DNA from 4 places in the Streptomyces sp. NBC_00647 genome. Region 1 is predicted to be linked to each of the others. Evidence: riboswitches for the same ligand, from Rfam matches in the RefSeq annotation. Region 1 holds a riboswitch; each other region holds the start of a gene.
What was found. A riboswitch is a leader RNA that binds a small molecule or an ion and turns the genes downstream of it on or off. The one in region 1 is predicted to bind thiamine pyrophosphate.

Region 1 (6,929 bases):
GGAGCGTCAGGGTGCCGGACAGGCCCTTGACGACCTTCTGCTCGTCCGCGTCGATGAAGGCGGCGGGAACGTGCAGCGCGCGGTTCTCACCACGGCGTACGGCGATCAGCTGGCCGTCCTTGACCAGCTGCCGGACGCGCGTCACCTCGACGCCGAACTGCTCGGCGATGTCGGGGAGGGTGAGCCAGGCGGGGACGAGAGCATCGATCTTTGCGTCAATCTCGGTCACGGGACAAGCCTGCCATCCCGGACTGACAGTCGGAAGCCGAGGGCGCCCGACCTGGGGTGACGGATTCAGACCGTGGCGGCCTTCAGCGGCCTCGACGGGTCCGCGAGCAGCTCCGGATCCATCAGCGCGCCCGCCTCGATGAGTCGCCGGCCCTGAGCGAGATCCCTCGGGCGGCCCACCGCCAGAAGAGCGACCAGACGCGTCTCGTGGAGCCAGCACACCGACCAGGAGGCGCCCGAGGAGTCGCCGCGCCACACCAAGGTGTCGGCGGGCGCGTGGTGGCCGACGTACTGCACGAAGCGGCCGAACTGCTCGGACCAGAAGTACGGCACGGGGTCGTAGGCGGCGGGAGCCTCCCCGATGATGTTCGCGGCCACCGTGCGCGGTCCCTGGAGGGCGTTGTCCCAGTGGTGGACGAGGAGGCGGCCCTCGTAGCGTCCCGACGGGAAGGAGGCGCAGTCGCCGACCGCGTAGACGTCCGGCAGCGAGGTCCGCAGGTGGTCGTCGGCGACGATCTCGCGGTGGGCGCCGAGGTCGATTCCGGAGCCGGCGATCCAGGCGGTCGCGGGCCGCGCCCCGATGCCGACCACGACGGCGCCCGCGGGCACCCGGGAGCCGTCGTCCAGGACCACCGCGCCCGGCTCGATGCGCTCCACGCGCGCGTGGGTGCGCAACGAGGCCCCGCTGTCCGCGTACCAGCCGGCCATCGGCGCCGCCACCTCGGCGGGCAGCGCGCCGGCGAGCGGCCGGTCGGCGGCCTCGACGACCGTCACCGCGCAGCCCGCCTCACGCGCCGCCGTGGCGAACTCGGCGCCGATCCAGCCCGCGCCGACGACCACGATGTCGTGCTGCTGGGCGAGGACGGGACGCAGCCGTTCGGCGTCGTCCAGGGTGCGCAGCAGGTGCACCCCGGGCACGCCCTCCGCGCCGGGCAGCCGGATCGGTTCGGCGCCGGTGGCGACAACCAGGACGTCGTACGGGACCGGTCCGCCCTCGGTGTCCAGCTCGTGGTCCCCGGGGCGCACGCCGAGCGCCGCGCGGCCCAGCCTCAGCTCGATGTCCAGGGCCTCGAAGTCGATGTCGAAGGCGGAGCCCTCGGCCTTGCCCAGGAGTACGGCCTTGGACAGCGGCGGCCGGTCGTACGGCTGATGCGGCTCCGCGCCGATCAGCGTGACCGTGCCCGTGAAGCCCTGCTCGCGCAGGGCGACCGCGGTCTGCACTCCGGCCATGCCCGCGCCCACCACGACGACCCGCCGTACGGGCCTCTGAGACTGTGCCTGCGTCTGCTCGCTCACCTGATCACCATAGACACCTGACAATTCGTCAGTCAGCGGACGTGCTCAGTGACCTGTTCCACACGGCCGGTCGCGCGCACCTCTTCCACCACGCTCGTCCCTGTGCCTGTCCGGGACTCCCACGCCCAGCTCTCCTCCAGCCGCACGCGGCCGTCGGGCAGTTCCACCACGAGGGACGCGCAGTGGCCCGACGAGGTGGTCCCGTCGTGCTTCAGCTGCACGTACCGGAAGTCGAGGCGGTCGCCCTCACGGGTGCCCACGAGGTGCCCGCGGACCACGTCGCCGCCCGCGTAGTCGGCCCAGACCACGCCGTCCTCCTCGTGGTACCTGAAGCGGGTGCGGGTGCCGACCTGGCCCGGCGCCTGGTCGGCGACGGGGGCGAGGACGAGGCCGTCGAGCGATCGTGCCACGGGCTGAGGCTCCCTTACTGGGACGGGCGGGGGCGGGCTAGGGTGGCCAACGTAAAGCACTCGCGGGAGCCCGGACGCACCGGGCTGAGAGGGAGGCTGGGCGGCCTCCGACCGTACGAACCTGATCCGGGTCATGCCGGCGAAGGGAGGGGCTGGACGCCCATGTCGCCTGCACGTTCCTCAGACGTCCTCGTCATCGGGGGCGGAATCATCGGCCTGGTGACGGCCTGGCGGGCCGCTCAGCGCGGGTTCGCCACGGCGCTCGTGGACCCCGAGCCGGGCGGCGGGGCCGCCCAGGTCGCGGCCGGGATGCTCGCCGCCGTCACCGAGCTGCACTACGGCGAGGAGACCCTGCTGGGCCTCAACCTCGCCTCCGCGCGCCGCTATCCGGACTTCGCCGCCGAGCTGACCGAGGTGTCCGGCCAGGACCTCGGCTATCTCCGGTGCGGCACGCTGGCCGTCGCGCTGGACGCCGACGACCGCGCGCACCTGCGGGAACTGCACGCTCTGCAGAGCCGGTCGGGGCTGGAGTCGGAGTGGCTGAGCGGCCGTGAGTGCCGCCGTCTCGAGCCGATGCTCGCACCCGGTGTACGCGGTGGTCTGCGGGTCGACGGCGACCACCAGATCGATCCGCGGCGCCTCGCGGGAGCCCTGGTCACGGCGTGCGAGCGGGCCGGAGTGGTGCTGCACCGGAGCTGGGCGGAGCGTCTGACCGTCGTACGGGACCGGGCCGCCGGAGTGGTCACCACGGACGGCACCGAACTCACCGCGGGCCAGGTGGTGCTGGCCGGGGGCAGCCTCAGCGGGCGTCTGGCGGGCGTGCCCGAAGACGTCCTGCCGCCCGTGCGTCCGGTGAAGGGGCAGGTGCTGCGGCTGGCCGTGCCGCAGCGGTACGCGCCCTTCCTGAACCGCACGGTGCGGGCCATGGTGCGCGGCAGCCACGTCTACCTGGTGCCGCGCGAGAACGGCGAGCTCGTGGTGGGCGCGACCAGCGAGGAACTGGGCTGGGACACCACCGTGACGGCGGGCGGCGTCTACGAGTTGCTGCGCGACGCCCATGAGCTGGTTCCCGGGATCACCGAGCTGCCGCTCGTCGAGACCCGCGCGGGGCTGCGCCCCGGCTCGCCCGACAACGCGCCGCTGCTCGGACCCACCGCGCTGGACGGACTGCTGGTGGCCACCGGGCACTTCCGCAACGGCGTGCTCCTGACGCCCGTCACCGGCGACGCGATGGCCCACGTCCTGACCACCGGCGAACTCCCCGCCGAAGCCCGCCCCTTCAGCCCTCTGCGCTTCGGCGCCACGGCCCTCACGGAGCAGCCCGCATGAACATCGTCGTCAACGGGGAGCGGCAGCGGATCGCCGCCGGGACCGCTCTCGACACGCTCGTCGCGACCCTCACCCCAGCGCCGTCCGGAGTGGCCGCCGCCCTGAACGAGACCGTCGTCCCGCGCGCGCAGTGGTCGTCCACCGCTCTCACCGAGGGCGACCGCGTCGAAGTCCTCACCGCCGTCCAGGGAGGCTGACCCATGGCCGACGATCCCTTCGTCCTCGGTGGCAGGTCCTACGCGTCCCGGCTGATCATGGGGACGGGCGGCGCGCCCAGCCTCGACGTCCTGGAGCGTTCCCTGGCGGCGTCCGGCACGGAGCTGACGACGGTCGCGATGCGGCGCGTGGACGCGTCCGTGCACGGCTCGGTCCTGTCGGTGCTCGACCGGCTCGGCATCCGCGTCCTGCCGAACACGGCCGGCTGCTACACCGCCGGTGAGGCCGTGCTGACCGCCCGGCTCGCGCGCGAGGCGCTGGGCACCGACCTGGTCAAGCTGGAGGTCATCGCCGACGAGCGGACGCTTCTGCCCGATCCCATCGAGCTGCTCGACGCGGCGGAGACGCTGGTCGACGACGGCTTCACCGTGCTGCCGTACACGAACGACGACCCGGTGCTGGCGCGGAAGCTGGAGGACGTCGGCTGCGCGGCGATCATGCCGCTCGGCTCACCCATCGGGTCCGGGCTCGGGATCCGCAACCCGCACAACTTCCAGCTGATCGTCGAGCACGCGCGCGTGCCGGTGATCCTGGACGCCGGGGCGGGTACGGCGTCGGACGCCGCGCTCGCGATGGAGCTGGGGTGCGCGGGCGTGATGCTGGCCTCGGCGGTGACACGGGCGCAGGAGCCGGTGCTGATGGCGGAGGCCATGCGGCACGCGGTGGAGGCGGGTCGTCTGGCCCGCCGGGCGGGGCGCATCCCGCGGCGGCACTTCGCCGCGGCCTCCTCCCCCACGGAGGGCATGGCGGCGCTGGACCCGGAGCGCCCCGCGTTCTGAGTCGTCCGCCCGCGCGATGTCCGCGCAGCGTCCCTTTCCGGCCGCGTTCGGCTTCCGCCGGGCGCAGGTTGTCGCGTTGTGGCCTTGTGAAGGTGGACAGGGGTCCGATCGGACATCAGTGCGACGTCAGCGTCCCCGTGCGTGCGGCGTGCGTCACAGGTCGGCTGCAGTCGGGCCCCGGTATCGGCCGAACGGGGCGGTGTGACAGTGGCGGCTCGTAGACTCACCTGCGTGGATACGACCCTTCAGGACCCGCTTGTCGGACACGTGCTCGACGGCCGCTATCGCGTCGACGCACGGATCGCGGTCGGCGGGATGGCCACGGTCTACAGGGCCCTGGACACCCGCCTCGACCGCGTGCTCGCGCTCAAGGTGATGCACCCGACGCTGGCCGCCGACGCCTCCTTCGTCGAGCGGTTCATCCGCGAGGCCAAGTCGGTGGCCCGGCTGGCGCACCCCAATGTGGTGCAGGTCTTCGACCAGGGGACGGACGGGTCGTACGTCTATCTGGCCATGGAGTACATCGCCGGGTGCACCCTGCGTGACGTGCTGCGCGAGCGGGGCGCCCTGCAGCCGCGGGCCGCGCTCGACATCCTGGAGCCGGTGCTCGCCGCACTCGGCGCCGCGCACCGCGCCGGGTTCGTGCACCGCGACATGAAGCCGGAGAACGTCCTGATAGGGGACGACGGCCGGGTCAAGGTGGCGGACTTCGGCCTGGTCCGCGCCGTGGACACGGTCACGAGCACGACGGGCGCCGTCCTCGGCACCGTGTCGTACCTCGCCCCCGAGCAGATCGAGCACGGCACCGCCGACACCCGTGTCGACGTGTACGCCTGCGGTGTCGTCCTGTACGAGATGCTCACCGGCGCCAAGCCGTACACCGGGGACTCTCCCGCGCAGGTTCTCTACCAGCACCTCCACGAGGACGTGCCGCCTCCGTCGGCCGCCGTGCCCGGCATGGCGTACGCGCTGGACGTACTGGTCACCACGGCCACCGCCCGCAATCCCGACGTGCGCCCGGCAGACGCGGTGGCGCTGCTCGGCCAGGTCCTCGAGGCACGGGCCGGTCTCACCGCGGACCAGCTCGACGCCGTACCGCCGGGAGCCCTCGCCGTGGGCCACACCAACGCCGACGACCGCACGAGCGTGATCCCGCGCTCGCTGTCCGTCCCCCGTCCGCTGCCCGTGAACGAGGACGACGGCCACGACCTGAACCGGACCAGCCGCTTCGAGCAGGCCAGCCCTTTCGGTGCCGCGCCGACCGCGCCCGTGCGACAGCCGGGCACACGTCCGCGGCGCGGGATTCTGATGGTCGTCGCCGCGATCGTGCTGGTGCTCGGCCTCGGCGGCGGTGTCTGGTACATCAACTCCGGTCAGTTCACCAAGGTCCCGCCGGTCCTGACGAAGACGCAGCAGCAGGCCGAGGCCCGGCTCCGGGACGCCGGGCTCGACGTCAAGCAGGTCAAGCACGCCTACAGCGACACCGTGAAGCGCGGCCAGGTGATCAGCACCGACCCCGGTGTCGGCGAACGGATCCGCGACAACGACTCCGTGACGCTGACCGTCTCGAACGGCCCGGAGACGGTGAAGGTGCCCGACCTGAAGGGCTTCGCCCTGTTCAAGGCGAAGGACGTGCTCAAGGGCGAAGGGCTCGCCGCGGGCATGGTCACCCGGAAGTTCAGCGACGACGTGACCAGGGGCTTCGTGATCGGTACCGATCCGATCGCGGGGACGCCGCGGCACTCGGGTTCGGCGATCGCGATCATCGTCAGCAAGGGCAGTGCCGTGGACGTGCCCGAGGTGACCGGCTCGTCCGTCGAGGACGCCACCGCGGAGCTGGAGGATGCGGGCCTGAAGGTGAAGATCGCCGCGAACCGCGTCACCTCGGACTTCGACAAGGGCCAGATCGCCGAGCAGTCACCGGTCCCGGGCAGCGAGGCCGCCAAGGGCGACACGGTGACGCTGACGGTCTCCAAGGGCCCCCCGATGGTCGAGGTCCCGGACGTCGTGGGCGACAGCGTGGACGACGCGAAGCAGGCGCTCGAGGACGCCGGGTTCGAGGTCGACGAGGACCGCGGGCTGCTCGGACTCTTCGGGGACACGGTCAAGAGCCAGTCGGTGGACGGCGGCGACACGGCGCCCAAGGGCTCGACGATCACGATCGAGATCCGCTGAGCCCCCAGGGACACCCGGCCCCCGGCGCGCCCGCGCCCGGGGGCCGCTCCCCCACCCGGTCCGCCCGCGGGGCGCCCGGCGGCGCGTGACACCCTGATGGGTGTGACCAGCAAGCAGCTCCGCAATCCCGTCGGCGGCCATGTTCCCGTGGCCGGTGGCCTCGACTCCGTCGGCATGGCCTACGCCCGCGACCTCGCGGCCGAGACCGTTCAGGTCTTCGTCGCCAACCCGCGCGGCTGGGCGACCCCCGCCGGGAACCCGAAGCAGGACGAGGCCTTCCGTGCCGCCTGCGCCGACGGGGCGATCCCCGCGTACGTCCATGCCCCGTATCTGATCAACTTCGGTTCGCACACCGAGGCGACGGTCGAGAAGTCGGTGGAGTCGCTGCGGCACTCGCTGCGGCGCGGGCGGGAGATCGGCGCCCTGGGGGTGGTGGTGCACACCGGGAGCGCGACGGGCGGCCGGGACCGGTCCGTCGCGCTCAAGCAGGTGCGCA
Region 2 (6,929 bases), 2.0 Mb from region 1:
CTCGATGCCGTTGTGCACCATCTTGACGAAGTGCCCGGCACCGTCCGTGCCGATGTGCGTGGCACAGGGCTCGCCGTCCACCTTGGCGCTGATCGACTCGAACATCGGGCCGAGCGAGGCGTACGACTCCGGGGAGCCGCCGGGCATGATGCTCGGCCCGTGCAGGGCGCCCTCCTCGCCGCCGGACACACCCGCGCCGACGAAGTGGATGCCGCGCTCGCGCAGCGACTGTTCACGACGCCGGGTGTCGGTGAAGTGGGCGTTGCCGCCGTCGATGATCATGTCGCCGGTCTCCAGCAGCGGCGCGAACTCCTCGATGACGGCGTCGGTGGCCGCACCCGCCTGCACCATGATCATCAGGCGGCGGGGGCGCTCCAGCGCCGCCACGAACTCCTCGGCCGACTCGGCCGCCACGAAGGCGCCCTCATGCCCGAACTCCTCGACGAGTGCCTTGGTGCGAGCGGGGGTGCGGTTGTGGACGGCGACGGTGTAGCCGTTCCGGGCGAAGTTGCGGGCCAGATTGCGGCCCATCACCGCGAGCCCTGTGACGCCGATCTGCGCGGTCGCCTTCATGGTGTGCTCCTTGGATCCGGATCTGCCTCCCCGCGTACCTGACGGGCGAGCAGACGACTGTCGCTGTGCCGATCAGTACGCACGACAGGGGGCGGGGTGTTCACCGTCGGAGGCAGGTGGTGCGGCGCAGCGGGCGCTCGGTTCTCCGGGCGGCACCCGGACCCGACCGCTCCGGTCTTCCGGGTGGCACCCGGACCCGGCCGTTCCGGGCTTTCGGGTGGCACCAGGACCCGACCGTTCCGGTCTTTCGGGCGGTATCCGGACTCGACCGCTCCGGTGTTCTGGACGAAACCCGGGCCCGACCTTTCCGGTCTTCTGGATGGCACCCGGACCCGACTGCTCCGGTGTTCGGGACGGCACTCGCACCTGCCGATCCGGACCCAGGGCAGGGAACTGCCTCGGCCGCTCCGCGCGCCGGAGAGCGACCGGCCCAGGCGCGCCGGAGAGCGACCGGACCCAGACATTGCGCGCCGTCGGGAAGGCGCCGGACGAGACGGGTGCCGCGCCGGCGGGAAAGCGCCCGGACTCAGACGCTGCGGCGCAGGCGCCACCCGTGGTCCACCGGCCCGATACCGGCGCCGAGCGCGAACCCTGCCTCGATGGCGGCGGTCACGTACTCCTTGGCCCGCCGAACGGCGTCCGGCACCGACAGGCCCTCGGCCAGGCCCACCGCGACGGCCGAGGCGAGCGTGCACCCGGTGCCGTGCGTGTGGCGGTTGTCGTGGCGCGGGGCCCGCAGCCAGTGCTCCGCCGTTCCGTCGGTGAGCAGATCGACGGCCTGTCCCGGCAGATGACCGCCCTTCACCAGCACCCACCGGGGACCGTAGGCGAGCATCCGGTCGGCGGCCCTGCGCATGCCCTCCTCGTCCTTCACCTTCACCCCGGTGAGTTGGGCGACCTCGTCGAGATTCGGGGTGGCCACCGTCGCCCGCGGCAGCAACCGGGTCCGTACGGCGTCCAGCGCGTCGTCGGCCAGCAGCCGGTCCCCGTGCTTGGAGACGCTCACCGGGTCCACGACCACCGGGGCGGCCAGGTCGGACAGCAACGTGGCGACCGTGGTGACGAGTCCGGGCGACGACAGCATTCCGGTCTTCACGGCCTGGACGCCGATGTCGTCGACGACGCTGCGGTACTGGGCGCGCACCGCCTCCTCGGACAGTTCCCAAGCACCCTGCACACCCACGGAGTTCTGCGCCGTCACCGCGGTGAGCACGCTCATCCCATGGGCGCCCAGCGCCAGCATCGTCTTCAGGTCGGCCTGGATGCCGGCGCCTCCGCCGGAGTCGGATCCGGCGATGGTCAGGACGCGGGGCGGCGTGGTCATACGAGATGTTCCTCTCGGATTCGGCTTCGGGCGCGAGTCCCTTCCGGCCGGCGGAGCGACGAACGGGCGCGTCGGACAGGCCCGTCGGAAAGGCCTGTCCGACGGTTCCTAGGCGCGGCGGCGCAGCCGCAGCGGGGCGTAGAGGGCGAGGGCGACGAGGAACGCCACGTAGTAGGAGAGGTCGGCGCCGTGCAGCGCGTCGGCGACGGGACCGACGTACAGGCTGGTGTCCATGAACGGCACGGCCGCGCCGAACGCCCCGACGAAGGCGACCAGTGACACCCGTCCGGAGCGCGGGCGGGCGGTCTCGACGGCGAGGTCCACCGGGGCGCCGCCGCGCTCCCGCCCGCGGGCGATCCAGTCGACGACGACGATCGCGACGAACCCGGGGATCCAATAGCCCACGAACAGCAGCACGTTCTGGAAGCGGGCCGTGGTGTCGGCAGCGTGCATCCACAGCACCAGGGGGAAGCCGAGCCCGGCGGCCAGCGCGGCGGCCACCGGACGCGGTATCCGCACGCCCAGGGTCTGCAGGGCCAGCGAACCGCTGTAGTCGTTCATCGCGTTGCTGCACACCGCCGCCAGCGCCACGGCCAGCAGCCCGAACGCGCCCGCCGCCCCGCCGCCCAGCAACACGTCGACGCCCGCCGCCGTCTGGTCGGTCAGCACGGACGCGCCCCACAGCCCGAGTACCTGAACAGCCACGAAGGACACCACGAGGCCGAGCAGGGTGTACCAGAACATCCGCGGACGGGAGGTGGCACGCGGCAGATAGCGGCTGAAGTCACTGGCGTACGGCGCCCAGGACAGCGAGAGGCTGAGCGCGATGGTGCTGGTCAGGACGAACGCGCCCGCGCGGTCGGCTCCGGTGGCGGCTCCCGTCGCGGCGGGGTGGACGCCGTCGAGCATGCGCCAGGCGATCACCGCGAAGGCGGCGGCGAGCACGAACGTCATGACGATCTGGAGGCGGTGGATCGCTTCGTAGCCGAGGACACCCAGGGCCCCCTGGGCAACCATCATGACCAGCACGCCGAGCCAGAACGGCCAGCCGCACAGCCGGGCCAGCGCGTCCCCGCCGAACAGGCCGATCAGCGCGTCCCAGGCGACCGAGGACAGCCACTGGAGCATCCCGGGCAGCACCACCGCCCGGCCGAACGCGAGCCGTGCGAGGGGAAGTTGGCCGGTGCCGGTGAGGCCGCCCCAGGTGCTGAGGTAGGCGGTGGGCAGCGCGCCGAGCACGGTACCCAGGACGACCGCCGCGAGGGCGGCGGTGAAGTCCAGGCCGAGCGCGATGCCGATGGTGCCGGTGAACACGCCCGTCATCGTCAGGTTCGGGGCGAACCACACGGTGAACAGGCGCCCGGCCCCGCCGTAGCGGTTGTTCTCCGGGACCGGCTCGATGCCGTGCCCCTCCACCCGCAGGTCCCCGGGTGCGGCAGGCATCCGTCCGTCGAAGACGGCGGGCCGGCTGTCGACGGGCAGCCCGTCGGAAACATGCGCCAATGGCATGGAAGACATCCCTCCGCCAGTACGAACTGGTTCAGGTTCGACGGGTGTGATCTCAGCCCCCGGAGGGGGCACCCCGTGTCCGGTACGACGGACACAGTAACCTCATCCCCCCGCTCCTGTGTACGGCGGAGGCGCCGGCCCCGGGACACGGATCCCCGCAGGGGAGCCACCCCCTCGGCCCTTCGCGCCACCCACCTGGAGCAGGACGCGACCGAACACATCCGATTCATCCGGGTGGCCCGGCCGCACCTTCCCGCAGCGCGGTGCGTGCCGCCCCTCGGTACTGTCGGAAGTGATCGCCGCTCGCTCTCCGCTCCCGGGTTCCCGGACCCGGTGGCCGGGCGGAAGGAGGCAGGGTGCCGTGACCGTGATCTCCCTGAAGTCCGCGCAGGTGCGGGAAGGGCTCACCCTCCCGTACGCCGAAGCCGGTTATCCCAGCGGTACACCGGTCGTCTTCGTGCACGGTCTGGCCGACTCCTGGTGGTCCTTCGAGCCCCTCCTGAGGCGCCTTCCGGCATCCCTGCACGGCTACGCGCCCACACAGCGCGGACACGGCGATGCGGACCGGCCTCCCGAGGGCTACACTCCCGACGATTTCGCCGCCGACCTGGTGGCCTTCCTCGACGCGGCCGACATCCCTCGCACGATTCTGGTCGGGGCGTCCAGCGGTGGCGTACCGGCCCGGATCGTCGCCGGCAGCCACCCCGACCGCATCGCCGGCCTGGTTCTGCTCGGCGTCCCCGGAACCCTGGCGGACAAGCCGGCGGCGGCCGAGACGCGGGAGGCGGCGGAAGGCCTCGCCGATCCCGTACCCCGCGCGTTCGTCGAGGACTTCATGGCGGGCACGGCGGCCCGCCCGATCGCCCGCGGGTTCATCGAGACCATGGTCGAGGAGAGCCTCAAACTCCCCGCGTACGTCTGGAAGGAGACCGTGGGCGGACTCCTCGACGCCGATCTGGGCGCGACCCTCGCGGGCATCCTGGTGCCCACGCTCGTCATCTGGGGCGACCAGGACGAGTATCTGCCCCGCGAGGACCAGCAGACCATCCTGAACGCCGTGCACGGCGCCGACTTCCTCGCCTACGAGGGCACCGGCCATGTCGTCCACTGGGAAGAGCCCGAACGCGTGGTCGCCGACATCGCCGCCTTCGCCGCGCGGATCGCGCACCCCGGCACTCCCTCCGGCACCACCTGACGTCGCCCGACGGTACGGATGACATCGTCCGACGGGCACTGCCCGGCGTAGCCGGGAGCGTGAACGGCGGCGCGCCGCAACCGCGTTGGACGGTCCGTGGGTGACTTCACCGGGCGGGGCCGCGAGCAGCGAAGGCGGCCGTCGGGTGGGGGCATCCGCCGGCCGTGGGGCTCCCGCCGGAGCCCGGCCGAGGGCGGCGCGGGGGAGCACCGGCGGAGGCACGAGGCGGCCCGGGGGTGGGCGGCGCGAGGTGCGGTGCGAGGGTCGCCGCGGGGCCCGGCGGAAGGGCGGGTGGTCGGGTCGACCGTGCCCGCTCTCCCACCGGGCTCCGGGTCAGCCGAGCTTGGCCGTCTGCGCCTCGATGAGCGCGGCCGGCACGCTGTAGGCAGCCGCCTTGCCGTCGCCGGCCAGGGCCGCGAGGCTGAGCGAGTAGTACGTCGCGACGGTGTTGCCGTGACGCGCGACCTCGGCGTGCACGGTCAGCGGGGATCCCTCCGCGTCAGCGGTCGTTGCGAACGCCACCGACTCGTCACCGTTCCCGGAGGCCTTCTCCCCCGCGACCTTCGAGAACTTCTGCGGCCCGTCCTTGCCTGTGGCGGTGAACCCGCCGCCACAGCCCTCGATCGCCTCGGAGACCGACGACATGGTCTCCTTCGCGCCGTCCCCCTCGTACGAGGAGAGCGAGACGATGGTCATCGTCGAACCGAGCGCGTCGGTGACGGAGCCCAGGGCCTTCTCGAGCTCCTCCGGCGACATGTCCTCCATGTCCTTGGTGGGGGACGCGCTCGCCTTGGCCGCCGGGTCTTCCTGGGCCATGCGGTTCACGTAGGAGACCGAGTCGCCCGGCGCGAAGCCGGTGAGGACGTACGCGAGCGGTGCGCACTTCTCGTCGACGACCTTGACGTCCTTCTTGGAGTCGGCGAACGCGTCGGCCTTGTCGGCCGGACTGACCTTGAAGCCCTTGGCGTCGGCCGCCGTGATGATCAGTTTGCCCAGCTCGCTGTCGCTGAGGGGCTTCGCGGCGGCGGCCGAGTCCTTGCCGCTGCCCTTGTCGTCGGAACCCGACCCGGAGCCGCTGTCGGAGCAGCCGGTGACCAGGGCGAGGGAGAGAACGGACACAACCGCTGCGGCGCCGGTACGGGGCCGCGCGAATCTCTTCATTATTTCGAAAATTCCTTCGATGGTGGGGAGTTGCAGGGGGAGTCTGAGGTCAAGGTCAAAGGATCGTCAAGTCGGTTCGCCGGGAGAGGTCCGCTGTTCGTCCGACGCGGTGGCGGTGCGGGCGACGATCGGCCGGGGGAAGGGCACCGCGCAGTCCGACCACAAGCCCCAAGTGGCGTCAAAACAAACCGACATCGCGGACTCGGTCGGATGATGACGCCCGAGACCGACGGTTGACGCGATCCGTACCGTCGGCACTCGTCGGCACATGGCATGCTCATGCTCCCCACAGGAAGGGATCACGTGCCATGAGACCGAGCCCACGCTCCCTGCTCGCCGCCACCGCCGTACTGGGCACCGTCCTCGCCGTCCCGGCGCCCGCCGATGCCGTCGGTGCGGCAGAAGTTCCGGCCGCGGGCGCCTATTTCGTCCAGAGCGCGACCACGGGACTGAACGCCGCCGACAGTGCCGGCGCGGTCGTCCAGCACAACCCCAAGGGCAACGAGGACCACCAGCAGTGGACCCTGCGCGCGAATGGTTCCTCGACCGTTCTCGAAAGCGCTGACAGTGCGGGCAGTTGTCTGGGCCGCGCGGGCGACCAGGCCCGGACCGTGGCCTGTTCGAGCGCCGACGCCGCGTGGGAGGTGGCCCCCAGCGGCGCCGACCAGTACACGCTCAAGGTCCCTGGAACGGACCGCTACCTGACGGTCGGCGCCAAGCCGTCCGGCTCCAACTACCCCGCCCAGCTGGCGGTCGGCGCGCGGGGTGGCCTCGCCACCTGGTATCTGACCCCGGTCGCGCCTGAGACCCGGTCCATGCCGTCCCCGGATCAACGCACCCTGGACCAGGTCACGTTCCTCACGGCCCACAACGCCTACGCCAACGGAGTGGACGGAGGATTCGCGCCGCCCTTCGTCAATCTGGTGCCCAATCAGACGCGCGGCATCAGCCGGCAACTCGCCGACGGGGTGCGCGGGTTCATGCTCGACCTGCACCAGACCCCGGACGGTGCGATCCTCTGTCACAACAGCTGCACCCTTGTCAGCAGGCCGGTCGCGCTGTGGGTCGACCTCCAGCGCATGGTCGACTTCCTCAAGCAGCACCCCGACCAGTTCGTCACCGTGTTCCTGGAGGACTACGTCGATCCGGGCGTCCTGCGCGCCGAAC
Region 3 (6,929 bases), 4.0 Mb from region 1:
CGTCCGGGTCTGCTCGGGACCGCCGGGGGACCTGTCCGAGCCGACGGCGGTGGCTGCGGTCGCGCGCTCCGGGCGCCTTTCGCGGGGGCTCGGGGCGGCGGCCGGCACCACTTGCCCCTGCGTCGGCGGCTGCACTGCTCGCCGGGTTGCTCGCCGTCCAGAGATCGTCAGGCGGATCGCCCCTCGCGTGGTCTCTGTCCAGCGGGGGGCGCCGTGCGCGGTGGTAGTGGGGGGCGGCGCCCATCGGCTCTGCCCTCCCGTTCAGGCTCTGCCGGCCTCGTGGAAGCTGTCTGCCCCGAACCCTTCCCAGTCGACGGTCATGGCGTCCTCCGTCAGCCCGTAGACCCGCCCCACCGTCCGGTCGGTGTTGCCGTCGGCGCACTTGAGTCTGACGACATACAGGCCGTCCTCTTTGGAAACCCTGCCCCGGCAGTAGTGCTTGCCGGCCACTTCGGCCCGCCAGCCATCGTCGATGCTGAGCCTGGCTCTGTCTCCGGTGTCGAACCCGGAGGTGAGAGAGATCCAGATACCGGGGAGTGTGGCATCGGCGTTGCCGCTGGTGTCCTCGGTGCCGGGCTGGTCGGCCGCGCCGAGGGAGCTTGCCGTCGCCGTCGCCGTCGCCGTCGGCGTAGGCCTCGAGGAGGACTTCGCTCCCTCGGACTCCGTACCGCCGCATCCGGACAAGACGACGCCTGCCGCCAGGACCACCCCGGCGGCCTTGTGTATCCGCTTGATCACGTCACCCCTTGGAAGAACCAGCGGTAGGACCCGCTCCAGGGCGAGTGCGCTGGTCAGGGCGCGCTGAGGCTATCAACACGCCACGCGCCGCATCGGCGTCGGAGGCCATGGGGAACACCGGGGAAGGCTTCCGGCCCATACGGCTCCGCTTCCCCCCGCTCGGGTCCGACCCGCGCAGGTGATCCTCCGGCCTGGGTCCGGCCGTCCGCGCGAAGCCGGAATGCTGTCACCGGTAGGGGCCGGGAAGCGGTGACTGCCCCGCGACCTCGAACGTGGGGGAGCCATCCGCGGCTACCGTGCCGTCGTCGATCCGGCCGCCGTCGGCCTGGACTTCGAAACCCTCGTCTTCGCCACCCTGCGCTGGGAGGACCCCGACACCGTCACCGCTTTCGAGGAAGCCGTGACGGCCATCCCGCACGTCATCCAGGCCCAGCGCCTCTTCGGTGAACCGGACTACCTCCTGCGCATCGCGACCGCCGACCTGGTCGCTTACCAGCAGCTCTACGACCAGCAGCTGGCCAGGCTGCCCGGCGTCCAGCGACTGACCTCCACCCTTGTCATGAAGAACGTCATCGACGACCGCCCTCTGCCTGAGCTGCAGTGATGAGCCGCCGCCGGGAGACGGGGCGCTCCGCTGGGATTCGGCACGCTGAGCCAAGTGCTGTGGGGGTCACAGGCTGTGGGCGATGGGGTGCAGTGGTTCGTACAGCGGGAGTTCGGCGCCGCTGGGGAGCCGGATCGCAGTCAGTCTGCCCCAGCGCTGTTCGCTGACCGGGCGGGTGATCTCGACGCCCTGTGCGCGGAACTCGCCGAGCTGGGCATCAAGGTCGTCGCACATCAGGAAGAACTCGTGCTGGGGCGGCCCGTCGGTCGGGTGCACGGCCACCTCGGCCGGGGGCAGCTTGAAGATGAGCCAGCCGCCGCCCGCGTCGACGCCGGGAAAGTCGAGGACGTCACGGAGGAAGGCGCGGTCCGCCTCGGCGTCCTGGCTGTAGAGGATGACATGTGCACCGCTGATCATGGCTGGCTCCTGCCCCGTCGACGTGCTCGCGGTCCTGTCCTCGGCATCCTGGCACGCCCAGGTCCAGGAAGACCTTCGGCTGCGTTCGACGACACGACGACTGAGGTGCATGGCAGCGGACATCGTCGTGGCGGGGCGGGGCCGGTAGATCGGCCGGGGCGGTCACCCGGGTTCGCAGTCGGCCGGCGCGGTGACCGGTGAGCGGCGGCGGGAACGGCCACGGACCCGCACGATCGGCGTGACCGCCCCCACCCCACTGTGGCCTGGGCCGGTGGTATTGATCTGCGACACTGGAAGGGTTATGCCGAAGCCCGGAGAACTCACCTTTGTCGCGCCGCGCGGAGCCAAGAAGCCGCCGCGGCACCTTGCCGATCTCACGCCTGCCGAGCGCAAAGAGGCGGTTGCCGCGATCGGTGAGAAGCCGTTTCGCGCCAAGCAGCTCTCGCAGCACTACTTCGCCCGGTACGCGCACGACCCCGCCGAGTGGACGGACATCCCGGCCGCCTCGCGCGGCAAGCTCCAGGAGGCGCTGCTTCCCGAGCTGATGACGGTCGTACGGCATCTGTCGACCGACCAGGACACCACGCGCAAGACCCTGTGGCGGCTCTTCGACGGCACGCTCGTCGAGTCCGTGCTGATGCGTTACCCGGACCGGGTGACCATGTGCATCAGCTCGCAGGCGGGCTGTGGAATGAACTGCCCGTTCTGCGCCACCGGGCAGGCCGGCCTCGACCGGAACCTGTCGACCGGCGAGATCGTGCACCAGATCGTCGACGGTATGCGGGCGCTGCGCGACGGCGAGATCCCCGGGGGTCCCGCGCGGCTGAGCAACATCGTCTTCATGGGCATGGGTGAGCCGCTCGCCAACTACAAGCGTGTGGTCGGGGCGATCCGGGCCCTCACCGACCCCGAGCCGGACGGGCTCGGGCTCTCGCAGCGCGGTATCACCGTGTCGACGGTCGGGCTGGTCCCCGCCATCAACCGGTTCTCCGACGAGGGCTTCAAGTGCCGGCTCGCGATCTCCCTGCATGCCCCGGACGACGAGCTGCGCGACACCCTCGTCCCCGTGAACACGCGGTGGAAGGTGCGCGAGGTGCTGGACGCCGGATGGGAGTACGCGGACAGGTCCGGGCGGCGCCTGTCCATCGAGTACGCGATGATCCGCGACATCAACGATCAGGCGTGGCGTGGTGACCGGCTCGGGCGGATGCTCAAGGGCAGGCCCGTGCATGTCAACCTCATCCCGCTGAACCCGACCCCGGGTTCGAAGTGGACCGCCTCGCGGCCCGAGGACGAGAAGGCGTTCGTCGAGGCGATCGCCGCCCATGGCGTGACGGTGACCGTCCGGGACACCCGTGGCCAGGAGATCGACGGAGCGTGTGGTCAGCTCGCCGCGACCGAGCGGTAGTCTGAGCCGCGTCAGTATCTCTTCGTATTCCGACATCTTCATATTCCGACAGGGGAGCGCCACAGCGCTGAGAGTGCGGGACAGCCCGCAGACCCTCTGAACCTTGCCCAGGTCATTCTGGGTAGGAAGTTCGGTCGTTACTCAAGCTGTTGCGCCCTGCCCGGGACCGTCAGAGGCCCTGGGCAGGGCCGCGTCTCTTCCTGGTCACCCAGGAGGAATCAGTGAGCATCACCAACAGGCGGTTCGCGGCCCTGGCCGTCGGGCTCGGCCTCGTCACGCTGCCGGCACTGTCCGCGTGCGACTCGTCCGACGCCGCAGGCTCGGGCGAACCGAAGACGATCACGCTCGTCAGCCACGACTCGTTCGTCGTGTCGAAGAGCGTGCTCAAGGACTTCGAGAAGCAGTCCGGGTACAAGGTCCGGGTCCTCAAGGACGGCGACGCCGGGCAGGCCGTCAACAAGGCCATCCTGACCAAGGACAACCCGCAGGGCGACGTCTTCTTCGGCGTCGACAACACCCTGCTCTCCCGCGCGCTCGACAACGGGCTGTTCCAGCCGTACGTGGCCAAGGGCGCGGATCTGGTCCTGCCCGAGTACCGGACCGACCAGGACAAGCACCGGGTCACGCCCATCGACTCGGGCGACATCTGCGTCAACTACGACAAGGCGTACTTCAGCGAGCACAAGCTGAAGCCGCCGCAGTCCTTCGACGACCTGGTCAAGCCCGCGTACAAGGACCTCCTCGTCACCGAGAACGCCTCCACGTCCTCGCCCGGCCTCGGCTTCCTGCTCGGGTCCGCCGCGCACTACGGCGACAAGGGCTGGGAGGGCTACTGGAAGAAGCTCAAGGCCAACGGCGTGAAGGTCGTGGACGGCTGGGAGCAGGCCTACAACGAGGAGTTCTCGGGGTCCGCCGGCGGCAAGAAGGCCAAGGGCGACCGGCCGCTCGTCGTCTCGTACGCCTCCTCGCCGCCCGCCGAGGTCATCTACGCCGACCCGAAGCCCACCACCGCTCCGACCGGTGTCGCGACCGGCACCTGCTTCCGGCAGGTCGAGTACGCGGGTCTGCTCAGCAACGCCGAGAACGCCAAGGGCGGCAAGGCGCTCCTCGACTTCATGCTCACCAAGGAGTTCCAGGACGACATGCCGCTCAACATGTTCGTCTACCCGGTGCGCGAGGCCGCGCAGGTGCCGCCGGAGTTCACGCAGTACGGTCCGCCGGCCAAGGACCCCGAGACCCTGGCCCCCGAGAAGATCGCCGCCGAACGCGACCAGTGGGTCAAGTCGTGGACCTCGCTCGTACTGAAGTAGCCGAGGGAGCGGGCCGAGCCGACGGGACCGGCGGAGCTCCGCGAAAGGCCCGTGGGCGGAACGCGGCGCGGCTCGGCCTGATGGCCCTGCCCGTCGCGTTCTTCGCCGTCTTCTTCGCCTACCCCGTCATCGCGATCGTCTCGCGCGGGCTCCACACGGACGGCGGCTGGCAGCTGGACCGGATCTGGGAGGTGCCGGCCCAGTCCGACATCCGGCACGTGCTGTGGTTCACCACCTGGCAGGCGCTCGCTTCGACGGTGCTCACGCTGCTGGTGGCGCTCCCCGGCGCGTATGTCTTCGCGCGCTTCGATTTCCGGGGCAAGCAGATCCTCCGGGCCGTGGTGACCGTGCCCTTCGTGCTGCCCACCGTGGTCGTCGGCACGGCGTTCCTCGCGCTGGTCGGCCGCGGCGGGCTGCTCGACGAGCTGTGGGGCGTGCGCCTCGACACCACGGTGTGGGCGATCCTGCTCGCGCACGTCTTCTTCAACTACGCGGTCGTCGTACGGACCGTCGGCGGACTCTGGTCGCAGCTCGACCCGCGCCAGGAGGAGGCCGCGCGCGTGCTCGGCGCCTCGCGCTTCGCGGCGTGGCGCAGGGTGGCGCTGCCGGCGCTCGGGCCGGCCGTCGCCGCGGCGGCCCTCATGGTCTTCCTCTTCACCTTCACCTCGTTCGGTGTGGTGCAGATCCTCGGCGGCCCCACCTTCTCGACCCTCGAGGTCGAGATCTACCGGCAGACCTCCGAGATCTTCGACCTCACGACGGCGGCGGTGCTGACGATCGTCCAGTTCGTGGCGGTGGGCGCGATCCTCGCCGTACACGCCGCGACCGTACGCCGACGGGAGACCGCCCTGCGTCTGGTGGCCCCGGAGACGACCGCGCGCCGGCCGCGCGGGGCCGGGCAGTGGGCGCTGCTCGCGGGGGTGCTGGCGAGCATCGGCGTCCTCCTCGTGCTGCCGCTCGCGGTCCTCGTCCAGCGCTCCCTCGACGCCCCGGGATTCGGTTACTACCGGGCGCTGGCCGACGACGACGGAGGCGTCTTCCTCGTCGCCCCGATCGAGGCGATCGGCAACTCGCTGGAGTACGCGCTCGCCGCCACCGCCATCGCCGTGCTGATCGGCGGTCTGGCGGCGGCGGCCCTCACCCGGCGCGCGGGCCGGCTGATGCGGGGCTTCGACGCCCTGCTGATGCTGCCGCTCGGTGTTTCCGCGGTGACCGTGGGCTTCGGGTTCCTGATCGCCCTGGACGAGCCGCCCCTCGACCTGCGCGCGAGCTGGATCCTGGTGCCGCTGGCGCAGGCGCTGGTGGGTGTCCCCTTCGTCGTACGGACGATGCTGCCCGTGCTGCGCGCGGTGGACGGGCGGCTGCGGGAGGCCGCGGCCGTGCTCGGGGCCTCGCCGTGGCGGGTGTGGCGCGAGGTCGATCTGCCGATGGTGCGGCGGGCGCTGTTGATCGCGGCCGGATTCGCCTTCGCCGTCTCCCTCGGGGAGTTCGGGGCGACGGTCTTCATCGCACGGCCCGACAACCCCACGCTGCCGGTCGCCGTGGCCCGGCTGCTCGGACGGGCGGGCGATCTCAACTACGGCCAGGCGATGGCCCTTTCGACGATTCTGATGGTGGTGTGCGCGGTGGCGCTGCTGTTGTTGGAGCGGATGCGGACCGACCGGACCGGGGAGTTCTAGATGCTGCTGAGCCTGCAGGGCGCGACCGTACGCTTCGGTGGCCGGGCCGTGCTCGACGCCGTCGACCTCGATGTCGCCGAGCACGAGATCGTGTGCGTGCTCGGGCCGAGCGGCAGCGGCAAGTCCACGCTGCTGCGGACGGTGGCCGGACTGCAGGCCCTGGACGCGGGCCACGTGCTGCTGGACGGACAGGACCAGGCGGGCGTTCCCGCGCACAAGCGGGGCGTCGGCCTGATGTTCCAGGACCATCAGCTCTTCCCGCAGCGGGACGTGGGCGGCAACGTGGCCTTCGGGCTGCGGATGCGCGGCACGTCGAGAAGCGGACAGACGGCCCGGGTGGGGGAGTTGCTGGACCTGGTCGGACTGCCCGGAGCCCGCGACCGCGCCGTCGCCTCCCTCTCCGGGGGCGAGCAGCAGCGCGTCGCGCTGGCCCGCGCCCTGGCGCCCCGCCCCCGCCTGCTGATGCTCGACGAACCGCTCGGGCAGTTGGACCGCTCGCTGCGCGAACGGCTTGTCGTCGAACTCCGCGGCCTCTTCGGCGAGTTGGGGACCACGGTGCTCGCCGTCACCCACGACCAGGGCGAGGCCTTCGCGCTCGCCGACCGGGTCGTGGTGATGCGCGACGGGCGGATCGCCCAGTCCGGTACGCCACTTGAGGTCTGGCAGCGTCCCGCGGACGCGTTCGTGGCCCGCTTCCTCGGCTTCGACAACGTGGTCGAGGCGACGGTGAGCGCGGCGGCCGCCGACACCCCGTGGGGCAAGGTCCCGGTGCC
Region 4 (6,929 bases), 2.1 Mb from region 1:
GTCCCGGCGGGACCACCTCGATCGCTACCCGGTGCAGTCGATCACCCCCTACACGGTGCGTGACAAGGACCGCCTGCTGCGGCGCCTCGAACGGATGGGGCGGATGGAACCGGTGGTCGAGCGGCAGGAGTACGCGCTGGGCGCGGTCTGTGCCGCGATCCCGATCACGGCGGGCAGTACCGCCGCGACCATGGCCATCTCCTTCCCGTCCCACCAGGTCGACCGGCTGCTGCCCGCGGCACACAAGTTGCAGAGCGAAATGGGCAGGCTGCTAGGGACACTCGCCATCTCTATCAGTATCTGAAAACTCACTCCTTGTGATCTGTCGTACACGTTGAGCAAGATTTCCAGCAGTGTCAGGGGGACGATTCCTGGCCAGTCGATGGCAAACGACGGGGTAGGCGATGCGCGAGTCGGTGCAGGCAGAGGTCATGATGAGCTTCCTCGTGTCCGAGGAACTGTCCTTCCGCATTCCGGTGGAGCTGCGATACGAGACCTGTGATCCGTACGCGGTGCGGTTGACCTTCCACTTGCCCGGAGACGCGCCCGTGACCTGGGCGTTCGGGCGGGAGCTGCTGATCGACGGGGTGGGCAGGCCATGCGGCGACGGAGATGTGCACATCGCTCCGGCCGACCCGGAGGCGTTCGGTGAGGTGCTGATCCGGCTTCAGGTCGGGGGAGATCATGCCCTGTTCCGGTCCGGGGCCGCGCCGCTCGTCGCCTTCCTCGACCGTACGGACAAGCTGGTGCCGCTCGGGCAGGAGCGCTCCCTCGCGGGCTTCGACACATCCCTCGACGAAGCGCTCGACCGCATCCTGGCGGAGGAGCAGAGCGCGGGCTGAAGCCCCCCGTGCCCGGCGGAGTAACGCTTCCTCAAAAGGGGCGTGTGCGTCGTACGGCTCCGGCGCTTCCGGCGGACGGCTCAGTGCTTGCGGCGACGGCCCTTCCCGCTCCGCGCCGGCGTCCTGACACCCGCGGGCTCGACGGGGCCGGTCGCGGTCCCCTCACGGTCCGCGGCGACCACGAGGGCGGCCAGAGCGGTCGTCACCGGCACGGCGGCGACCAGGCCGATCGATCCGACCAGGGTGCGCACGATCTCCTCGGCGACCAGTTCGCTGTTGGCCACGGTGCCCACGCTGCTCTGGGCGATCGAGAAGAGCAGCAGCAGCGGCAACGCGGCGCCCGCGTAGGCCAGGACGAGCGTGTTGACGACCGACGCGATGTGGTCGCGGCCGATCCGGATGCCCGCGCGGTAGAGGCCACGCCAGCCCATCGTGGGGTTGGCCTCGTGCAGTTCCCATACCGCGGACGTCTGCGTCACCGTCACATCGTCGAGAACACCGAGCGAACCGATGATGACTCCGGCCAGCAGCAGACCGCTCATGTCGATGGACGGGTACAGGCCGTGGATCAGACCGGTGTTGTCGTCCGTGTTGCCGGTCAGCACGGCCCAGTCGATGAAGACCGAGCCGAGGATGCCGATCAGCACGAGTGAGAGCAGGGTGCCGACCACGGCCACGGATGTCCGGGCCGACAGACCATGGCACATGTAGAGCGCGATCAGCATGATCGCGCTGGACCCGACGACGGCCACGACCAGGGGGTTCGAGCCCTGCAGGATCGCCGGCAGGATGAAGAAGTTCAGGATCATGAAGCTGATGGCCAGGGCGATCAGTGCCATGACGCCGCGCATCCGGCCGACCACCACGACGACCACGGCGAAGATCCCGGCGAGGAGCGTCAGGGGAAGCTTCCGGTTCGCGTCCGTGACCGAGTACTGGAGGTCCTTGGGGGCGGAGGGCTCGTACGCGACGACGACCTTCTCGCCCTGGTGCAACTGCCGTGACTGGTCCGGCTGAACGATCTCGGTGAACGTGCGGCCCTTGTCCTTGCCGGTGTCGATCCGGATCGTCGCCTTCTTGCATTCACCCGTCGCCTGCTGCTGGGCGGAGGAGCCCTCGGCGGTGGAGGTATCGCCCGTCGGGGTCTCCCCCGAGGCGTTCACGGACTTGCAGTCCACCTGGTCGATCTTGGTGACCGTCGCCTGCTGGGTCTGCCGGTCGAAGCCGACGCCGGTGCGCTCGTGGGAGGGGGCGCCGCCGGGCCACAGCACCACGAGACCCACCGCGACCGCGGCCGCGAAGGGGATCAGTACCGCGGCGATGACCTTGCGCAGGTGCTTGGAGACCGGCGCGGCAGGACCGTGGCTGTGCGAGTGCCCATGCCCGCCGCTCTGACCTCCACGATCTCCGTCGCCCGGGCCCGGCCCGTGTTCGCCGCCGTGACCGTTGTGACCGCCGTCCGGTCCGGAACCATGGCCACCACCCGGCCCGTGCCCAAGTCCATGGCCGTTGCCGGAACCATGTCCGTGGCCGTCGTCGGAGCCCGGACGGCGCGGAGACTCGGACGGTGGGAACGGGGATCGCTGGGGTGTTGTCACCGACCGATCATCGCAAGAACGACAGGGGCCCTCTGTTCACCGCGCCAAATATGACGCTAGCGTGGAGGCACCTTTGCACACGCGGGAGCTCGGAGCACCGGGCTGAGAGGGCGCTGACCTCCGTCTTCGCGATGTTTCACATGAAACATCGACGAACGGAAACCGCTGCGTCGACCGCTGAACCTGTTACCGGGTAATGCCGGCGTAGGGAGTAGGTCTCATGACCAACAAGGACGTACGCACGCCTGCCTCCAGCCAGACGGCCGGGGCTGCCTCACCGTCGCCGAACGGGGAGACCGGGAAGTCCATCGGCTGGCACAAGGCGTACGTCGGGGGTACGCGTCCCGATCTGCGGGTGCCGGTTCGTCAGGTGCACCTGACCAACGGGCAGTCCGTGACGCTGTACGACACCTCCGGCCCGTACACCGATCTGACCATCGACACCGATGTACGCAGGGGGCTGGCGCCGCTGCGCGAGAACTGGATCATCGCCCGCGGGGACACCGAGGAGTACGCGGGCCGCCCCGCCCGCCCGGAGGACGACGGGATCAAGCACACGTCCCCGCGCGGCGGGCTGCGCAATCTGGACGCGGTCTTCCCGGGGCGGCCGCGTCAGCCGCGCCGGGGGCGTTCCGGGCAGGCGGTCACCCAGCTCGCCTACGCGCGCCGCGGCGAGATCACGCCCGAGATGGAGTTCGTGGCACTCCGGGAGAACGTCGACCCCGAAGTCGTACGCGAGGAGATCGCCGCCGGCCGCGCGGTGCTGCCCGCCAACGTCAATCACCCGGAGATCGAGCCGATGATCATCGGCAAGCGGTTCCTGGTGAAGGTCAACGCCAACATCGGCAACTCCGCGGTCACTTCCTCCATCGAGGAGGAGGTCGAGAAGATGACCTGGGCGACCCGCTGGGGCGCCGACACGGTCATGGACCTGTCGACCGGCCGCAACATCCACACCACCCGCGAGTGGGTGCTGCGCAACTCCCCCGTCCCCATCGGCACGGTGCCGCTCTACCAGGCGCTGGAGAAGGTCGACGGCCGTGCCGAGGAGCTGACCTGGGAGATCTACAAGGACACGGTCATCGAGCAGGCCGAACAGGGCGTGGACTACATGACGGTCCACGCGGGCGTGCGCCTGGCGTACGTGCCCCTCACCGCGAACCGAAAGACCGGCATCGTCTCGCGCGGCGGCTCGATCATGGCGGCCTGGTGCCTCGCGCACCACAAGGAGTCGTTCCTGTACGAGAACTTCGAGGAACTCTGCGAGATCCTCGCCGCGTACGACGTCACCTACTCGCTCGGCGACGGTCTGCGGCCCGGCTCCATCGCAGACGCCAACGACGCCGCTCAGTTCGCGGAGTTGAGGACGCTCGGGGAACTCAACACCGTCGCGAAGCGTTTTCAAGTACAGACGATGATCGAAGGCCCGGGACATGTCCCGATGCACAAGATCAAGGAGAACATCGACCTTCAGCAGGAGATCTGTGATGAAGCTCCGTTCTATACGCTCGGCCCGCTGACGACGGACATCGCGCCTGCGTACGACCACATCACCTCCGGCATCGGTGCCGCGATGATCGCCTGGTGGGGCACGGCCATGCTCTGCTACGTGACGCCCAAGGAACATTTGGGCCTGCCCAACCGTGACGACGTCAAGACCGGCGTCATCACCTACAAGATCGCCGCCCACGCGGCCGATCTCGCCAAGGGGCACCCAGGTGCACAGGACTGGGACGACGCTCTCTCCGACGCCCGCTTCGAGTTCCGGTGGGAGGACCAGTTCAACCTGGCTCTCGATCCGGACACGGCACGGGAGTTCCACGACGAGACGCTGCCGGCCGAGCCCGCCAAGACGGCTCACTTCTGCTCCATGTGCGGGCCGAAGTTCTGCTCGATGAAGATCAGCCAGAGCATCAACGAGCGGTTCGGCGGTGACGCGGCCGAAGGGGCCTCAGCGGCGGAGATCTCCGAGGGCATGCTTCAGAAGTCCAGGGAGTTCGCGGAGGCGGGCAACCGCGTGTACCTGCCGCTGGCCGACTGAGCCGCTCCACAGGGGCGCGGTCCGGGGCACGGAACGCCCGGACCGCCGCCCTCGGCCGGCCCGGTCATACCGCGGCGTCCTGTGGGTACCAGCGCAGTTCCACCGTGTTGCCGTCCGGGTCCTGGACGTAGACCGAGGTGGCGGTGCCCCGCGCGCCGAAGCGCGCGACGGGACCCTGAAGCACGGTGAAGGATCCCGACGCGATGACCTCGTCCCAGTCCAGGGGTTCCACGGTGAGACAGATGTGGTCGACGTTGGACTCCCCACGGGGGCCGTCCACCAGGTCGATGACGCTTTCCGCGGTGATCCGCACCGACGGGAACGGGACCTGGCCGGCTCGCCACTCGGCAAGGCGCACGGGTGCCAGCCCGAGAAGTCCGGTGTAGAAGCCCAGGGACCGTTCGACGTCCTCGACGTTGAGGACCAGGTGGTCGAAGGCCTTCACGCGCATCGCGGTCACTTCGTCTCCAGGGCGACGGCGCGGCGGAGCCATTCACCGAAGAGGACGGGGTCGACCTCGTCGGTACGGCTGAGTTTCACCGAGGCCATCTGGCGGGCTCCGGCGACCAGTCGGCCCGATGGGTCGGCCACCTCCTGGCCGCGCCAGAGGCCGAAGGTGATGTAGGACGTGTAGCCCTTGAGCAGGCAGACCGGCGTCTGACCGGGCTTGGCTCCGAGGCTCCAGGTGGGATGGCCGTGCCACAGCGCGCCGGAGCCGTCGGGGAGGGCCGAGTCGATGACAGGTCGGATCTTCTCGCCGATGTCGCGCAGGGGGCTGTCGAGCCCGTTCAGATAGGAGGTGATGTCCGAGGCGTTCATGTGAGTCCTGTTCAGGAGAGGCGCGTCCCGGGCTCCCCAGGGGGCCGGTTGGACGCTTCTACGATCCGCCGCGGGACGGAGACCATCAAGGCATGATCGACGTACGACCGTTGAGCCAGATTTAACGCCGGGGGGATTGATGCTGGAGCGGCTGGAGATCGAGACCTTCCTGACGCTGGCCGAGGAGCTGCACTTCGGCCGAACCGCGGAGCGGTTGCTGATCACGACCGGGCGGGTCAGCCAGGTGATCAAGAAGCTTGAACGCAGAATCGGCGGGCCGCTGTTCGAGCGCAACAGCCGTTCCGTCCGGCTCACTCCGATCGGCCGGCAGCTGGCGGCCGACCTGGTGCCGCTGGTCGCCGCGATGGAGACGGCGCTGCGAAGGGCGGCCGACGCCAGTCGTGGGGTCGCCGGAGAGCTGCGGGTCGCCTTCCTCGGCGAGTGGACGGCACCCGCACTGCTCAGGGCGGTCGGTCTGTTCGGTGAGCGGCACCCCGATTGCCGGGTGGATGTGCGGGAGGTTCAACTGTCCAACTCCCGGGCGAGTCTGGTGGACGGCTCGATCGACGTCCTTCTCGCCTCGTTCCCTTTCGACGGAATGGCCTGCGGTCCGGCGCTGCTGCGGGAGAGACGGGTACTGGCCGTGGCGGCCGGTCATCCGCTCGCCGACGAGGAGCGGGTGTCCGTCGAAGTACTCGCGGAGCACCCCGTGGTGCAGTACCCGGCGGTGACCTCGGCGGGGTTCAAACGGGACCGCACACCGGACCGCACTCCTTCGGGCAGGCCGGTTCCGAAGGGCCCGGTCGGCGGGTCGTTCTCCGAAATGCTGACTCTGGTCGCGATGGGCCGGGGTGTCCTCCCGGTCGGAGAGCACTCCCGCCAGTACTACCCCCGACCCGATGTCGCGTACGTGCCTCTTCACGACGCCCAGCCGATCGAACGGGGACTGGTGTGGAGGGAGGGCAACAGCACCGAGCGGGTGCGCGAGTTCGTCCGGGCTGCGACGGACGCGACCGGCTCCCCCTGAACCGGAGCAGGGAGCCGGGAGCTGGGAGCCGGGAATCCGGAGCCGCGGGGCCGGAGCCCGACCCCATGTGCCGGGTGTTCCGTCTTCGGAGCCGGAGCCGGAGCCGGAGCCGGAGCCGGAGTGGGAGTGGGAGCGGGGCCTGGGGCCGTCCGATGGGCGCGGATGCGTATCGGACGGTTCGGGTGCGGGGTTCTCTAGGCAGACTGGGCGCATGACAGCGACATCGATGAGCAAGGGCGCCAACCTTCCCGTCGCAGCGCAGGAGGTGCAGGTCGTCCTGGGCTGGTCCGGGGGGCCCGGTGCTCCGGACGCCGATGCCTCGGCTCTGCTGCTCCGTGCGGACGGACGGGTGCGGGACGACGGTGACTTCGTCTTCTACAACCAGCCGAGACATGCCTCCGGTGCCGTGCGTCACCTGGGGAAGCGGAAGGAAGGCGTCGGGACGACGGACACCGTCGGGGTGGATCTGCGCGCCCTGGAGCCGGAGATCCAGCGCGTCGTCCTGGGGGCTTCCGCCGACGGGGGCACCTTCGGCGGGCTGACGGGTCTGAGGCTGACGCTGCTCGACGCCGGGACCGGTCAGGAGCTGGCGCTCTTCGAGA

Region 2: linked by a shared signal. The riboswitch ahead of OG788_RS05420 (purine-cytosine permease family protein) and the one ahead of thiO (glycine oxidase ThiO) in region 1 are both predicted to bind thiamine pyrophosphate.
Region 3: linked by a shared signal. The riboswitch ahead of OG788_RS31870 (thiamine ABC transporter substrate binding subunit) and the one ahead of thiO (glycine oxidase ThiO) in region 1 are both predicted to bind thiamine pyrophosphate.
Region 4: linked by a shared signal. The riboswitch ahead of thiC (phosphomethylpyrimidine synthase ThiC) and the one ahead of thiO (glycine oxidase ThiO) in region 1 are both predicted to bind thiamine pyrophosphate.

What each region holds. Positions count from the first base shown of each region.
Region 1 is NZ_CP109040.1:3,226,569-3,233,497, forward strand. It holds gene OG788_RS14230 (Rv2175c family DNA-binding protein) at 1-229, opposite strand, end outside; gene OG788_RS14235 (NAD(P)/FAD-dependent oxidoreductase) at 295-1,524, opposite strand; gene OG788_RS14240 (hypothetical protein) at 1,557-1,934, opposite strand; TPP riboswitch at 1,987-2,099, shown strand; gene thiO (glycine oxidase ThiO) at 2,097-3,263, shown strand; gene thiS (sulfur carrier protein ThiS) at 3,260-3,460, shown strand; gene OG788_RS14255 (thiazole synthase) at 3,464-4,258, shown strand; gene pknB (Stk1 family PASTA domain-containing Ser/Thr kinase) at 4,490-6,433, shown strand; gene OG788_RS14265 (deoxyribonuclease IV) at 6,530-6,929, shown strand, end outside.
Region 2 is NZ_CP109040.1:1,221,032-1,227,960, reverse strand. It holds gene gndA (NADP-dependent phosphogluconate dehydrogenase) at 1-573, opposite strand, end outside; gene thiD (bifunctional hydroxymethylpyrimidine kinase/phosphomethylpyrimidine kinase) at 1,100-1,897, opposite strand; gene OG788_RS05420 (purine-cytosine permease family protein) at 2,006-3,406, opposite strand; TPP riboswitch at 3,398-3,492, opposite strand; gene OG788_RS05415 (alpha/beta hydrolase) at 3,768-4,601, shown strand; gene OG788_RS05410 (hypothetical protein) at 4,935-5,762, opposite strand; gene OG788_RS05405 (phospholipase) at 6,071-6,929, shown strand, end outside.
Region 3 is NZ_CP109040.1:7,206,345-7,213,273, forward strand. It holds gene OG788_RS31850 (hypothetical protein) at 262-738, opposite strand; partial or broken gene OG788_RS31855 (Lrp/AsnC family transcriptional regulator) at 998-1,342, shown strand; gene OG788_RS31860 (VOC family protein) at 1,409-1,759, opposite strand; gene rlmN (23S rRNA (adenine(2503)-C(2))-methyltransferase RlmN) at 2,061-3,167, shown strand; TPP riboswitch at 3,208-3,313, shown strand; gene OG788_RS31870 (thiamine ABC transporter substrate binding subunit) at 3,389-4,477, shown strand; gene OG788_RS31875 (ABC transporter permease) at 4,453-6,156, shown strand; gene OG788_RS31880 (ABC transporter ATP-binding protein) at 6,157-6,929, shown strand, end outside.
Region 4 is NZ_CP109040.1:5,286,389-5,293,317, reverse strand. It holds gene OG788_RS23240 (IclR family transcriptional regulator) at 1-304, shown strand, start outside; gene OG788_RS23235 (SsgA family sporulation/cell division regulator) at 405-842, shown strand; gene OG788_RS23230 (YibE/F family protein) at 923-2,440, opposite strand; TPP riboswitch at 2,512-2,668, shown strand; gene thiC (phosphomethylpyrimidine synthase ThiC) at 2,661-4,481, shown strand; gene OG788_RS23220 (VOC family protein) at 4,546-4,932, opposite strand; gene OG788_RS23215 (DUF1801 domain-containing protein) at 4,938-5,300, opposite strand; gene OG788_RS23210 (LysR family transcriptional regulator) at 5,440-6,327, shown strand; gene OG788_RS23205 (VWA domain-containing protein) at 6,539-6,929, shown strand, end outside.